2 regions of the Anoxybacillus sp. EFIL genome follow, and region 1 is predicted to be linked to the other one. Evidence: predicted binding sites of a transcription regulator. Region 1 holds the regulator's gene; the other holds the start of a gene.
The links. Region 1 encodes Rex, which represses fermentation and respiration genes when NADH is low (regulators of the CRP and FNR family bind a similar motif). Its sites were predicted from a motif close to TTGTGAAATATTTCACAA; they were not measured.

Region 1 (7,572 bases):
GTGGAAATCGAACAGCTTTCATTTACGCTCCCATGGAGTCGTTCTTCCTTTTATCAAGAGTTGACAAATAATCGGTATGCTCGTTACATTGTGATGGAACATGATGGACAAATTATTGGTTATTGTGGCATGTGGTTAGTGATGGATGAAGCACATATTACAAACATTGCGGTATTGCCGGAATTTCGTGGTAAAAAACTCGGAGAAGCGCTAATGAAACAGGCGATGGCGTTAGCGAGAGAAGAAGGGGCTCAAACGATGACATTGGAAGTGCGGGTGTCGAATACCGTTGCACAATCATTGTATCGAAAGCTTGGCTTTTTAAATGGCGGTATTCGTAAGCGATATTATTCAGATAACCAAGAAGATGCATTAGTAATGTGGGTGAAATTATGAGTGAAAAAGATATATTTGTGCTTGGAATTGAGACAAGCTGTGATGAAACAGCGGCTGCCATTGTGAAAAATGGACGTGAAATTGTAGCTAACGTTGTTGCCTCACAAATGGAAAGTCATCAACGATTTGGTGGGGTCGTTCCTGAAATTGCATCGCGTCACCATGTTGAGCAAATCACGCTTGTGTTAGAAGAAACGATGAAGCAAGCAAATATGGATGTTAGCGAAATTGATGCGATTGCGGTAACAGAAGGTCCGGGATTAGTTGGAGCGCTATTGATTGGCGTGAACGCTGCGAAAGCATTAGCTTTTGCGCATCGCATTCCTCTTGTTGGCGTGCATCATATTGCAGGACATATTTATGCGAATCAACTTGTACAAGACATGAAATTTCCGCTATTAGCTCTTGTTGTGTCAGGAGGGCATACGGAGCTCATTTATATGAAAGAGCATGGAGTGTTTGAAGTCATTGGTGAGACGCGAGACGATGCGGCTGGGGAAGCGTATGACAAAGTTGCACGCGCGTTACAGCTACCTTATCCGGGAGGGCCTCACATTGATCGTTTGGCGAAACAAGGAAAACCGACTATTGATTTGCCTCGTGCATGGTTGGAAGAAGGTTCGTATGACTTTAGTTTTAGTGGATTAAAATCAGCCGTCATTAATACGTTGCACAATGCAAAACAGCGTGGAGAAACGATTTTGCCCGAAGATATGGCAGCAAGTTTTCAGACAAGTGTTGTCGAAGTATTAGTAGGAAAAACAATACAAGCGGCTGCGCATTACGACGTGAAGCAAATATTGCTAGCTGGTGGGGTCGCAGCAAATGAAGGATTGCGCACACAATTGCAAAAACAAGTTGAGCAACTACCAGAGGTGGAACTTGTCATTCCGCCATTGTCCCTTTGTACAGATAACGCGGCGATGATTGCGGCAGCTGGAACAGTATTATTTCAACAAGGAAAGCGCGCTACTATGGCGTTAAATGCGAACCCAAGTTTACTGTTATAACAGGAGGGTGTCCCGAAAGTGAAGGGGCACTCCTTTTTTATAACTATATACGTGCGAAACAACTTGACGTTATGTGAAGAAAAACTTAGTCACATTTTGTGGATTATGTTATCCACATACGTGTGGATAATGTGGAAAACGTGTACTATATGTTATTTTATCATAACGAGTTAACCACAAAGAAATAGACAAATTTTTTAATTGTATTGTGGATAATGTGGAAAAGTGCGTGAATAACTTATATTTAGATGTTTTTTCTGTGGATATGTTTGTGTAAAAAGATGAGCTAGTCCACAAATGGAGCTAGCTCATCATTATTGTTGTAAAAGTTCCCATTGTTCGAATAATTCATCGAATTTTTGTTTCAGTTGTTCAATTTTCGCTTGTGTATCTCGGGCTTTTTCATAGTCGTTGTAGCAGGAAGGATCATATAATTGTTGTTCATACGTTGCAATTTGTTGCTCGAGTTGTTCCATTTCTATTTCTAGCTGCTCTATTTTTCGTTTTCGTTGTCTCTCTAATTTTTTTCGTTCTTTTTCTTCTTCATATGAGCGTTTTAGTGACGATGATTCGTCCGTTGTCGTCTCTTGAGCGATTTGTCCAAGTTCGAGTAGCTCTGCTTTTTTCGCCACGTAATAATCGTAGTCCCCTAAATATTCAATGAGACCGTCTGTGGATAACTCGTATATTTTTGTTGCGATTTTGTTAATAAAATAACGGTCGTGAGAAACGAAGATAATTGTTCCTGGGTATTCAATAAGCGCTTGTTCTAGCACTTCTTTGCTGTCTAAATCTAAATGGTTTGTCGGTTCGTCTAACACTAATACGTTGGCTTTTTTCATCATTAGTTTGGCGAGAGCGAGCCGGGCTTTTTCACCGCCACTTAATGTTTGCACTGGCTTCAATACATCGTCACCAGAAAATAAAAAGTTTCCGAGAATCGTACGAATTTCTTTTTCCGTCTTTAATCGATCTTCATCCCATAGTTCATCGATGACACGTTTGTTCGATGTTAATTGAGCTTGTTCTTGATCGTAATACCCAATTTGTACATTTGTTCCGTAGCGTAGTTCCCCATGTTTTACAGGGAGTTGCTTAATGATCGTTTTTAAAAGAGTCGATTTTCCAATTCCATTTGGCCCAATAAGTGCGATGCTATCACCGCGAGTGACACGAAATGAGAGGTTTGTTGCGATGATTTGATCATAACCAATGGCTAAATTGGTAGCTGTTAATACGTCATTTCCGCTTGGGCGTTCAATTTCGAAGCGAAACGATGCCGATTTTTCATCACCGAGCGGCTTTTCAATGATATTCATTTTTTCTAGTTGTTTTCTTCTGCTTTGAGCTCGCTTTGTTGTCGATGCACGGGCAATATTTCGTTGAATAAAATCTTTTAATTTTGAAATTTCTTCTTGTTGTTTTTCGTACAGTTTCAATTGTTGTTCAAATTGTTCCGCCCGTTGTTGTAAATAACTTGTATAGTTTCCAACGTATTTTTTTATTTTTGTGCGTGATAATTCATACACTTGTGTCACGATTTGGTCAAGAAAATAGCGATCGTGTGAGACGATAAGAATGGCCCCATCATAATTTTTTAAATATTGTTCAAGCCATTGCAATGTTTCCATATCTAAATGATTTGTTGGTTCGTCTAAAATCAACAAATCTGGTTTAGCTAGAAGCAGTTTGCCGAGCGCTAGCCGCGTTCGCTGTCCACCGCTTAACGTGGATACTTTTGTTGTGTAGTCATACTGAGAAAAGCGGAGGCCATGAAGCACAGAACGAATATCGGCTTCATATTGATAGCCACCTTTTTCTTTAAATTCCATTTGTAAACGGTCGTAATGCTCAAGTAAGCGCTCATAGTCGGCACCGTGCAAGCTCATTTGTTGTTCTAGGTCACGCAATTGTTTTTCCATTTGTTGAAGCGGGGCAAACACATCGAGCATTTCTTCCCAAATGGAGCGATGGGCGTGCAAACCAGTATATTGATCTAAGTAGCCAATTGTTACGTGTTTCGGTTTAATCACTTCCCCTGTGTCATATGACAATTGGCCGGCAATGATTTTTAATAATGTCGATTTTCCTGCACCATTTCTTCCAACTAACGCGATACGGTCTTTTTCTTGTATTTCAAGCTTAATGTCTGATAAAACTTGTTCCGCCCCATATGATTTGGATAGTTGATTTACTTGTAAAATGATCATCATTTTTCACCTCAATCTTCTTTTGATAGTGTAACGTACTTTCTTGATGTTCGGCAACACTAGTGTACGAATAACAAATTTGACAAAAATAATAATAAAGGGTACAAAGGAAAGACAGAATGAAAAAAATAGTGTATAGTTTAAAAGTGGGGAGAACTTTTCAGACGTATAGGAGAGAAAAATGAAAGCGCTAACTATTTGTGAAAGGAAATGTGGGGGATTGACTCGTGAATAATGAACAACCAAAAATTCCGCAGGCGACCGCAAAGCGACTACCGTTGTATTATCGTTTTTTGAAAAACTTGCATGCATCAGGAAAGCAGCGTGTATCTTCAGCGGAGTTAAGTGAAGCCGTAAAAGTCGATTCAGCAACGATTCGCCGTGATTTTTCATACTTTGGTGCGCTTGGAAAAAAAGGATACGGTTATAATGTAAATTATTTGCTGTCGTTTTTCAGAAAAACGTTGGATCAAGATGAAACGACAGAAGTAGCGTTGTTCGGTGTCGGTAATTTAGGTACGGCATTTTTAAATTACAATTTTAGCAAAAACAATAATACGAAAATTGTGATGGCATTCGATGTAGATCCAGATAAAGTAGGAACGGAAGTCGGAGGAGTGCCTGTTTATCATTTAGATGAATTGGAAGAAAAACTAGGTGGGATTACGGTAGCCATTTTAACCGTTCCAGCCCAAGTTGCCCAACCGATTACCGATCGGCTTGTCCAAAAAGGCATTAAAGGGATTTTAAACTTCACGCCTGCTCGTCTGCATGTACCTGAACACATTCGTGTTCATCATATTGATTTAGCGGTCGAATTGCAGTCACTTGTTTACTTTTTAAAACATTACGGAAATGAGTAAACCTCCCATTTACGAGCGGGAGGTTTTTTTCAATAAAGAACGAATAGCGGTGCCAAAATCTAATGTAGCAATAAGAATAAATAGCATCGTTGTGACGTCCCAAATGCCATCGTCAGCACTATCAACAGCAAAATAAGTGAATAAAATGCCCATCAAAAAGTAAAACAACGGCTCAGACTTCATGAAAACAGCCTCCAAATCACGAATTGCATTTGTTCTGCTTCTTTCATTATCTTTTCAATTTCTTCAGCAAATAACGTTTGAATAGCAACGACAAATGTATTCATCAGTACATGTGCTGCAATAGGAACGAGAATACGCTTTGTTTTCACATATAAGAAAGCAAATACAAATCCCATCGTTGCATAAAGAAGCAAATGTTCAAACTCTAAATGAACGACAGCAAATAAAAGGGAACTGACAGTTGCTGATAAGAAAAAGTTATATTTTTGATACAGCGTTCCAAAAATAATTTTTCGAAAAATGATTTCTTCTAAAATCGGTCCGACGATCGAAGTGACGAGCATAAGCGCTGGTGTTAGCTTCACCATCTCAACAATGCGTCTCGTATTTTCGGACCCCATCTCGACGCCAAATACGTGCATCTCAATATTTGCTGCGATGCCTTGAGAGAAAAGGGCAAGAAAGAACCCGCCAATTCCCCAAAAAATTGACGTTCCGATAGATGCTTGATGGCGATCGTACGAATATTTCATATCTTCTCTCATGAAATAAAGAACGAAAAGAAAAGCGATCGAGAAGCTAATGACAGCCCAATAACCTGAGGCAATGGATAGGGCGACTTCTTTATTTGATGCGTCAACAAATCCGCTATGTGCAAGCAAAGGAACGCCAATTAAACTAGATAACTGCATGGCGATGTATGTAATAATGACATACCAATATTGCTTTTTCACGTGTTCAACCCCTTTTGACAAAATGAGTACTTTTTCATTTTACCATATTTTTTGTATGAATTTCGAAAGGAAAGACATAATGAAAAAGGGAAAGATTTAGTGAAAAATTTTTAACTTCCTACTTGCAAAATTGAAAAAAGTTCATTAATATAATAAGTGTGTTAGCACTCAATGATGATGAGTGCTAATAACGGAACGAAAATCTAATTAAGGAGGTCGTTTGCCGTGTTGAAGCCACTAGGTGATCGTATTGTCATTGAATTAATTCAAACTGAAGAAAAAACAGCGAGCGGAATTGTTTTACCAGACACAGCGAAAGAAAAACCACAAGAAGGAAAAGTTGTTGCAGTTGGTTCAGGTCGCGTTCTTGACAATGGTGAGCGCGTAGCTCCAGAAGTAAGCGTTGGTGACCGCATCATCTTCTCAAAATATGCGGGTACAGAAGTAAAATATGATGGAAAAGAATACTTAATCTTACGTGAAAGCGACATTTTAGCTGTGATTGGTTAATCGTTCGCCTGATAACATATAAAGCATACAAAAATACTTAACAAAAATTATCATCAAGGGGGTAAGATGTATGGCAAAAGAAATTAAATTCAGCGAAGAAGCTCGTCGTGCGATGTTACGCGGTGTAGATAAATTAGCTGATGCAGTAAAAGTAACATTAGGTCCAAAAGGTCGTAACGTTGTATTAGAGAAAAAATTTGGTTCTCCATTAATTACAAATGACGGTGTAACAATCGCAAAAGAAATCGAATTAGAAGATCCGTTTGAAAATATGGGTGCGAAGCTTGTTGCGGAAGTAGCAAGCAAAACAAACGATGTTGCCGGTGACGGTACAACAACAGCGACTGTATTAGCGCAAGCGATGATTCGTGAAGGATTGAAAAACGTAACAGCTGGTGCGAACCCAATGGGTATTCGCAAAGGTATTGAAAAAGCTGTTGCTGTTGCAGTAGAAGAATTAAAAGCAATCTCTAAACCAATTGAAGGCAAAGACTCAATCGCTCAAGTTGCAGCGATTTCTGCGGCTGACGAAGAAGTTGGTCAATTAATCGCAGAAGCAATGGAACGCGTTGGAAAAGACGGCGTAATTACATTAGAAGAGTCTAAAGGCTTCACAACAGAATTAGATGTTGTGGAAGGTATGCAATTTGACCGTGGTTATGTATCTCCATACATGATTACGGATTCTGACAAAATGGAAGCTGTATTAGAAAATCCATACATCTTAATTACAGATAAAAAAGTTTCAAGCATTCAAGAACTTCTTCCTGTATTAGAACAAGTTGTTCAACAAGGTAAACCATTATTAATCATTGCTGAAGATGTAGAAGGCGAAGCGCTTGCAACATTAGTTGTAAACAAACTTCGCGGTACATTCACAGCAGTTGCAGTAAAAGCGCCTGGCTTCGGTGACCGTCGTAAAGCGATGCTTCAAGATATCGCGATCTTAACAGGCGGTGAAGTCATCACAGAAGAATTAGGTCGTGAATTGAAATCAACAACAATTGCTTCACTTGGTCGTGCAGCGAAAGTTGTTGTAACAAAAGAACATACAACAATTGTTGGTGGCGCTGGTCGTGCAGAAGACATTCAAGCACGCATCAACCAAATCCGCGCTCAATTAGAAGAAACAACTTCTGAATTTGACCGTGAAAAATTACAAGAGCGCTTAGCAAAATTAGCTGGTGGCGTTGCGGTTATTAAAGTCGGTGCTGCAACTGAAACTGAATTGAAAGAGCGCAAATTACGCATTGAAGACGCATTGAACGCAACACGTGCGGCAGTTGAAGAAGGTATCGTTGCCGGCGGTGGTACAGCGTTAATGAACGTATACAGCAAAGTTGCGGCTATTGAAGCGGAAGGCGACGAAGCAACTGGTGTGAAAATCGTTCTTCGTGCGATCGAAGAGCCAGTTCGTCAAATCGCACAAAACGCTGGTTTAGAAGGCTCTGTCATCGTAGAGCGCTTAAAAACAGAAAAACCTGGCGTTGGCTTCAACGCAGCAACTGGCGAGTGGGTTGACATGATCGAAGCGGGTATTGTTGACCCAACAAAAGTTACTCGTTCTGCGCTTCAAAACGCAGCATCTGTTGCCGCTATGTTCTTAACAACAGAAGCGGTCGTTGCAGATAAGCCAGAAGAAAATAAAGGCACACCAGGCATGCCT
Region 2 (7,572 bases), on a different contig from region 1:
AAAGTGATGAACGAGTTTAAAGATGTATCTACATTTGAAAAAGAAGCTGTGCATGAAGCGCTCATCAACGCGATTGTCCATGCCGATTACAACGGTGATGGAGGCGTTATTGTTGAACGGCAGCGATCATATATACAATTTTCTAATCCTGGGCTTTTCGGCATTCCTTTAGAACAAGCGTATAGCGGCGGGATTAGCCATTTGCGCAATCCGAATATGTTTAAAATGTTTATTTACATTCAATTTTGTAAACGTGCTGGAGTCGGTTTAAAAACGATAGAGACGATTTGTTTACAGCAACTTGCTGTTGAGCAATATGATTTTCAAAAACGAACGGTCGTTACATTGCCTATTGTGTCCTTCTCAGAAAGACACGAACATATAGAGAAGATCGAGGCAGTAAGTGATTGGACGGATGATGTGCCATTGTTGGACTCCGTAAATAAAGACGAAAACTCCTATAATATCGAACAAAACTCCGTTAATAACGAGATTAAGTCCGTGAATAAAGAACAAAACTCCTTAAATAGCGAGCTAAACTCCGTAAACAAAGGGCTTAACTCCATAAATAATAAGGATAGCTCCATAAATAAAGACGAAAACTCCGTAAATATCCCTTTCGACTCCGTAAATAAATCGGATGAGGAAGAAGAAATAAATGTCGATCAGGAGCTATGGAACATTGCTGAAATTGCACGTAAGAAAAAAAGGCTTGCACCGACTAAAATGGAAGAAATCATTTTGCAACTATGCGCTCATCGACCGTTAATGTTAAAACAATTAGCGTATTTATTAGATCGAACGCCAGACGGTTTACGAAACAACTATTTAGGAAAGTTATTAGCAGAAGGAAAAATGAGGTTAAAGTATCCAGAACAACCAAATCATCCGAAACAAGCATATATGACGAATAAGTAATATTCATGATTTGTTCAATATTTCACAATCTATAATAGAGAAAAGAATGTTACAATGATGGTAACAAAAGAAAAGTTGAGGTGACAAACAATGCTTGTATGCGAATGGAGAAACTTTTCAACAGATGCGGAAACATATACACTAGAGCTATTTGAAGAAATGATTGGCGATGAATTTGAAGCGATGATGTTTGAAGATGATCAAGAAATTCCTTCTTATATATGGACAGTAAACTATGTTGTCATTGTCAAACGAAATACGCGCATGTACAACGATATTTCGTTTACGAAAATTCCGCGCAATCCAGTATGTGAGTAACCGCCTTCTTTATGAAGAAGCGGTTCTCTTATAAAACATACTTGCTCAACATTTCACAAAGTTGACACACACGAACAAAATTCCTTTCGCTATAATGAAAATGTGAAAACAATCACAATTTTATTTTCAATTAGATTGTGAAAAATTTCACAAGAACAATACAGGAGGGTCTTATATGGCTGTTGATGAAAAAGTATTAGACCAAAAGAAAGAAGTTACGAAAATGATCGACACCCTTGTGGCGAATGCGCAAAAGGCGTTAAAAGCATTTCGTGATTACGATCAAGAAGCGATTGACCATATCGTCAAGCAAATGGCGTTAGCTGGACTTGATAAGCATATGTATTTAGCAAAATTAGCGATCGAAGAAACAAAACGTGGCGTGTATGAAGATAAAATTATTAAAAACATTTTTGCGACAGAATACATTTACCATAACATTAAATACGATAAAACGGTTGGCGTCATCCGAGAAAATGAACAAGAAGGCATCATTGAAATTGCCGAGCCTGTTGGGGTGATTGCTGGGGTTACACCGGTAACAAACCCAACATCAACAACGATGTTTAAGGCGCTTATTTCAATTAAAACGCGCAACCCAATCATTTTTGCGTTCCACCCATCTGCGCAAAAATGTAGCAGTGAAGCAGCACGCATTTTACGCGATGCAGCCATTGCAGCTGGCGCGCCAGAGCATTGTATTCAATGGATCGAAACGCCTTCTGTCGAAGCGACTCAACAATTGATGCATCATCCTGGTGTTTCGCTTATTCTTGCGACAGGTGGAGCAGGCATGGTTAAAGCGGCATATAGCTCAGGAAAGCCAGCATTAGGGGTTGGACCTGGTAACGTGCCTTGCTATATTGAGAAAACCGCAAATATAAAACGTGCCGTGAACGATCTTATCCTTTCAAAAACGTTTGACAACGGTATGATTTGTGCATCTGAACAAGCGGTCATTATTGATAAAGAAATTTATGATGCTGTGAAAAATGAGATGATCGCAAACAAATGTTATTTCTTAAATGAAGAAGAAAAGAAAAAAGTTGAAAAGCTTGTCATTAATGAAAATACGTGCGCAGTCAATCCGAATATCGTCGGTAAACCAGCATATGAAATTGCGAAAATGGCAGGCGTTGATGTACCTGTTGATACGAAAATTCTTGTGGCAGAACTAAAAAGCGTTGGTCCGCAAGAGCCGCTTTCTCGTGAAAAATTAAGCCCGGTATTGGCGTGCTATAAGGTGAATAGTACAGAAGAAGGTTTAAAACGAGCAGAAGAAATGCTTGAATTCGGTGGACTTGGCCACTCGGCTGTCATTCATTCAGAAAATCAAGAAGTCATTCTTGAATTCGGTAAGCGAATGAAAGCAGGACGGATCATTTCGAATGCCCCATCTTCACAAGGAGCGATCGGTGATATTTACAACGCATACATTCCGTCATTGACGCTCGGTTGCGGCACATTCGGTGGCAACTCTGTTTCGACAAACGTCGGTGCGACACATTTAATTAATATTAAAAAATTAGCGAGAAGGAATGTAAACATGCAATGGTTTAAAGTTCCGCCGAAAATTTATTTCGAAAAATACGCGACACAATATTTAGCGAAAATGCCAAACATCTCGCGTGCCTTTATCGTTACAGATCCGGGCATGGTGAAGCTTGGCTATGTGGATAAAGTGTTGTACTATTTGCGCAAACGTCCAGATTATGTGCATTGTGAAATTTTCTCAGAAGTTGAACCAGATCCATCAATTGAAACAGTGATGAAAGGTGCCGACATGATGCATGCGTTCCAGCCAGACGTCATCATCGCGCTCGGCGGTGGTTCGGCGATGGACGCAGCGAAAGCAATGTGGTTGTTCTATGAACATCCAAATACCGACTTCAATGGCTTAAAACAAAAGTTTTTAGATATTCGTAAACGCGTATTTAAATATCCGAAGCTTGGTCAAAAAGCGCAGTTTGTCGCTATTCCAACAACGTCTGGTACCGGCTCAGAAGTCACATCATTTGCGGTTATTACAGATAAGAAAAATAATGTGAAATATCCGCTTGCTGATTATGAATTAACACCGGATGTCGCCATCGTTGACCCACAATTTGTTATGACGATGCCAAAACATATTACAGCGGATACAGGTATGGACGTATTAACGCATGCCATTGAGGCGTACGTATCGAACATGGCGAACGACTATACAGACGGATTAGCGTTAAAAGCGATTCAGCTCGTTTTTGAATACTTGCCACGCGCATACAAAAACGGCAACGATGAAGTAGCGCGCGAAAAAATGCACAACGCATCAACCATTGCTGGGATGGCATTTGCGAACGCCTTCTTAGGCATTAACCATAGTTTAGCGCATAAACTTGGTGCAGAATTCCATATTCCGCACGGACGGGCAAATACGATTTTAATGCCGCATGTCATTCGTTACAATGCGCAAAAACCGAAGAAGTTTACAGCGTTTCCGAAGTACGAACATTTCGTAGCTGACGAACGTTATGCTCAAATTGCGCGCTTGCTCGGCTTGCCAGCAAGAACGACAGAAGAAGGAGTAGAAAGCCTCGTTCAAGCGATCATTAAGCTCGCAAAAGAACTCGACATGCCATTAAGCATCGCAGCAACAGGCGTCAGCAAAGAAGCATTCGAAAGCAAAGTTGACCAACTCGCTGAATTAGCTTTCGAAGATCAATGTACAACAGCTAATCCAAAATTGCCATTAGTCAGCGACCTTGCCGACATTTATCGCCAAGCGTATAAGGGAGTGTAAGATGATTAGGGACGTCCGATGAAGGATGTCCCTTCTTTTTGTTTATGGTACACTAATAGGGGAAAGTGAGGGACGGATCATGAAGCAAGTAAAGACGAATGCTGTGCGCATGCTTGAGCGCGCACGTGTGCCATATGAACTGTTAACTTACGACTATACGGATGGGCAAATTGATGGAATATCGGTTGCGAAAAAAATTGGGCAACGTGAAGAAATTGTATATAAAACGCTTGTGACAAAAGGGGCGAGCGGACAACTTTACGTATTCGTCATCCCTGTCGCAGCGGAGTTGCATGTAAAAAAAGCAGCGGCCGTTGTTGGAGAAAAAAGCGTGCATCTGTTGCCTGTGGCAGACATTGAAAAAATGACAGGGTATGTGCGTGGCGGTTGTTCGCCAATTGGAATGAAAAAGATGTATGACACGTATGTTGACGAATCGGCCCTTGCGCACGAGCAAATCATTGTGAGCGCAGGGAAAATTGGCATGCAAATGAAACTTTCTGTTCGAGATTTATTAAAGCTGACAAATGGAAAAACCGCACATGTCGTCAAAGAGTAGAAAGGAGAATTTTCGCATGCGAATGATAAGAGAGGAAGAACTACACATCGAAGAAGGATTGTTGGATGATGACAATCGGTTGCTTGCGGAAATGATTTTGCCAAGTCGGTTAAAGCGCATGTATGATGTGCTAAGTGCACGAACAAGGTATATTACTATTTTGACGGAAGCGGTAGACGACCCGCACAATCAGGCAGCGGTATTGCGTTCAGCGGAGGCATTTGGCATTCAAGATGTTCATGTCGTTACCGGAGCGGCTCCGTTTGAGCCGAACAAATGGGTGACGCGACATGCGGACAAATGGTTAACGGTGCATAAACATTCATCGATTGAACGGGCGATTCGCCATCTCCAACAAAAAGGCTACCAAGTATATGCAAGCTACCTCGGAGAAGGGACGATTCCGCTTGAACAAATTGACGTATCGAAACCGACGGTGCTTTTGTTCGGAAATGAGCATCGTGGGGTATCCGAAGAAGCGCTTGCTTTAGCGGACGGAAAGTTTATCATTCCGATGAACGGATTTGTGCAAAGTTTTAATATTTCTGTCGCGGCAGCGATTTCCCTTTATGAAATCACGAAGCGGGCGAAACAAGTGGCAGGGGAGCGTTATCATTTATCGCTAGCAGAAAAGAAAGAAATATACGAACATTGGATGAAGCTTTCGCTTAGCCCACGGCTAAGAAAAATGGTGGAAAGTAAAATAGGAGGACGCAATGATTGAAGCGGTGATTTTTGATTTAGATGGCGTCATTGCTGATACTGTTGAACTGTATTATATTGCGACAAAACGTGTCGCCGATGAAATTGGGGTACCGTTTGATCGACAGCTCAATCAAAAGCTACAAGGGATGAGCAGACAGGCGATGGTTGAGGCGCTTCTCGGTGAAAAAGCGCATGAATGGTCGGAGGAAGAAAAGCGAGCTCTTGGTGACCTTCGCGGTCAATATTATCGCGAGTTGATCGAGCAATTGTCGTCAAGTGACGTGTTGCCGGGAATGATAGATCTCCTTCGCGACATTCAGCGCGACGGTGTCTCGATGGCGCTCGCATCGTCAAGTTCAAATGCAAGTGTAGTTGTTGAGCGGCTTGGTGTGCGTTCATTTTTCGACGTCATCGTCGACGTAAAAACAATTACGCGCATGAAGCCCGATCCAGAAATCTTTTTAACGGCCGCTAAACATCTTTATGTCGATCCGCGCTTTTGTGTTGCCATTGAAGACGGTGAGGCAGGGATGAAGGCGATTAAGCAAACAAATATGTTTTCCGTCGGTATCGGGAATCATTTGGCATCTTTATCTCCAGACTGGCTCGTGCAACGGACGGAGCAATTGACATGGGATGAGTTAAAAAAGCGATTTATGCAAAAAGCTGGTCAATGACGACCAGCTTATTTTGCGCCTAATATTTCCCTTGCTTTTTCGACAAGTTCTTCTGATGGCGTCGGGATGCCTTCAAGTGGATATGTGAGTCCAAGCGCTTTCCATTTGTATACACCGAGTTGATGATACGGAAGAACTTCAATTTTTTCGACGTTGTGCAACGTACGAATGAAGTCAGCTAAGCGATGTAAATCTTCTTCATCGTCTGTGACGGTTGGAACGAGCACATGGCGAATCCAAACAGGTACGTCTCGTTCTGATAATAGACGTGCAAACGCTAAAATATGTTCATTCGTTTTTCCTGTTAGTTTACGATGTTTTTTTTCATCAATATGTTTTAAATCAAGCAAAATTAAATCTGTGTATTGAAGCAATTCATTTAATTTTTTTTGAAATGATGCTTCCGTCGTATAACATCCGCCAGACGAATCAATCGTTGTATGAATGCCAAGCTGTTTACAACGGCGAAATAGCTCAATTAAAAAATCGATTTGTAAAAGCGGTTCTCCGCCACTAACCGTTATTCCGCCGCCGGATGCTTGCATAAAAGGCAAGTACGTCTTTGCATCAGCAATAACTTCATCAACAGACATTTGTTTTCCTTTGCCAATCTCCCACGTATCTGCGTTGTGGCAATATTGGCAGCGCAATAAACAGCCTTGAGTAAAAATGACGTAACGAATACCGGGACCATCCACCGTTCCGCACGATTCGATTGAATGAATAAATCCGTTCATGTTGTTTCCTCCTAGGTAGAAAGCTCCCACGATGCGTGGGAGCTTCCATTACATTGTTTCATGGAACGTCCGATTAATGACGTCAATTTGTTGTTCGCGTGTTAATTTAATAAAGTTGACCGCATAACCTGATACGCGAATAGTCAATTGCGGATATTTTTCAGGATGTTCCATCGCGTCAAGCAACGTGTCGCGGTTAAAGACGTTGACGTTTAAATGATGACCGCGTTTTTGCGCATAGCCATCTAAAATCGCGACAAGGTTTTGAATGCGTGTCGCTTCATCTTTCCCGAGCGCTTTTGGTACGATCGAGAACGTGTTCGAAATGCCGTCTAATGCATATTCATACGGTAATTTTGCGACAGAGCTTAACGATGCAAGCGCTCCTTTTGTATCGCGACCGTGTAATGGATTCGCCCCAGGGGCGAACGGTTCACCAGCGCGACGACCATCTGGTGTATTTCCTGTCTTTTTACCGTATACGACGTTTGATGTGATCGTTAAGATGGATGTCGTATGTTTCGAATCGCGATACGTTTTATGTTTGCGCAATTTTGTCATAAAGCGTTCAACAATATCGACCGCAATCGCATCAACGCGATCATCGTTATTTCCGTATTTCGGGAAGTCGCCTTCAATTTCAAAGTCGACAGCTAAGCCGTTTTCATCGCGAATCGTTTTTACTTTCGCATATTTAATGGCACTTAATGAGTCAGCGACAACGGACAACCCAGCGATACCAGTTGCCATCGTGCGCAAAATGTGCGTATCGTGAAGCGCCATTTCGATTCGTTCATAACAATATTTATCATGCATGTAATGGATGACGTTTAATGTATTAATATACAATTCTGCTAGCCATTCCATGACGTTGTCAAA

Region 2: a site for Rex is predicted at 1,372-1,389, ahead of adhE (bifunctional acetaldehyde-CoA/alcohol dehydrogenase). Genes of this name have one in related genera too.

Annotation. Positions count from the first base shown of each region.
Region 1 is NZ_SDLH01000014.1:18,707-26,278, reverse strand. Features, by position in the region: gene rimI (ribosomal protein S18-alanine N-acetyltransferase) at 1-396, shown strand, start outside; gene tsaD (tRNA (adenosine(37)-N6)-threonylcarbamoyltransferase complex transferase subunit TsaD) at 393-1,406, shown strand; gene ES017_RS14655 (ABC-F family ATP-binding cassette domain-containing protein) at 1,721-3,616, opposite strand; gene ES017_RS14650 (redox-sensing transcriptional repressor Rex) at 3,844-4,479, shown strand; gene ES017_RS14645 (YdiK family protein) at 4,489-4,662, opposite strand; gene ES017_RS14640 (CPBP family intramembrane glutamic endopeptidase) at 4,659-5,396, opposite strand; gene groES (co-chaperone GroES) at 5,622-5,906, shown strand; gene groL (chaperonin GroEL) at 5,977-7,572, shown strand, end outside.
Region 2 is NZ_SDLH01000006.1:47,876-55,447, forward strand. Features, by position in the region: gene ES017_RS10260 (transcriptional regulator) at 1-918, shown strand, start outside; gene ES017_RS10265 (hypothetical protein) at 1,009-1,236, shown strand; gene adhE (bifunctional acetaldehyde-CoA/alcohol dehydrogenase) at 1,412-4,015, shown strand; gene ybaK (Cys-tRNA(Pro) deacylase) at 4,095-4,574, shown strand; gene ES017_RS10280 (TrmH family RNA methyltransferase) at 4,591-5,298, shown strand; gene pgmB (beta-phosphoglucomutase) at 5,291-5,956, shown strand; gene pflA (pyruvate formate-lyase-activating protein) at 5,965-6,693, opposite strand; gene pflB (formate C-acetyltransferase) at 6,742-7,572, opposite strand, start outside.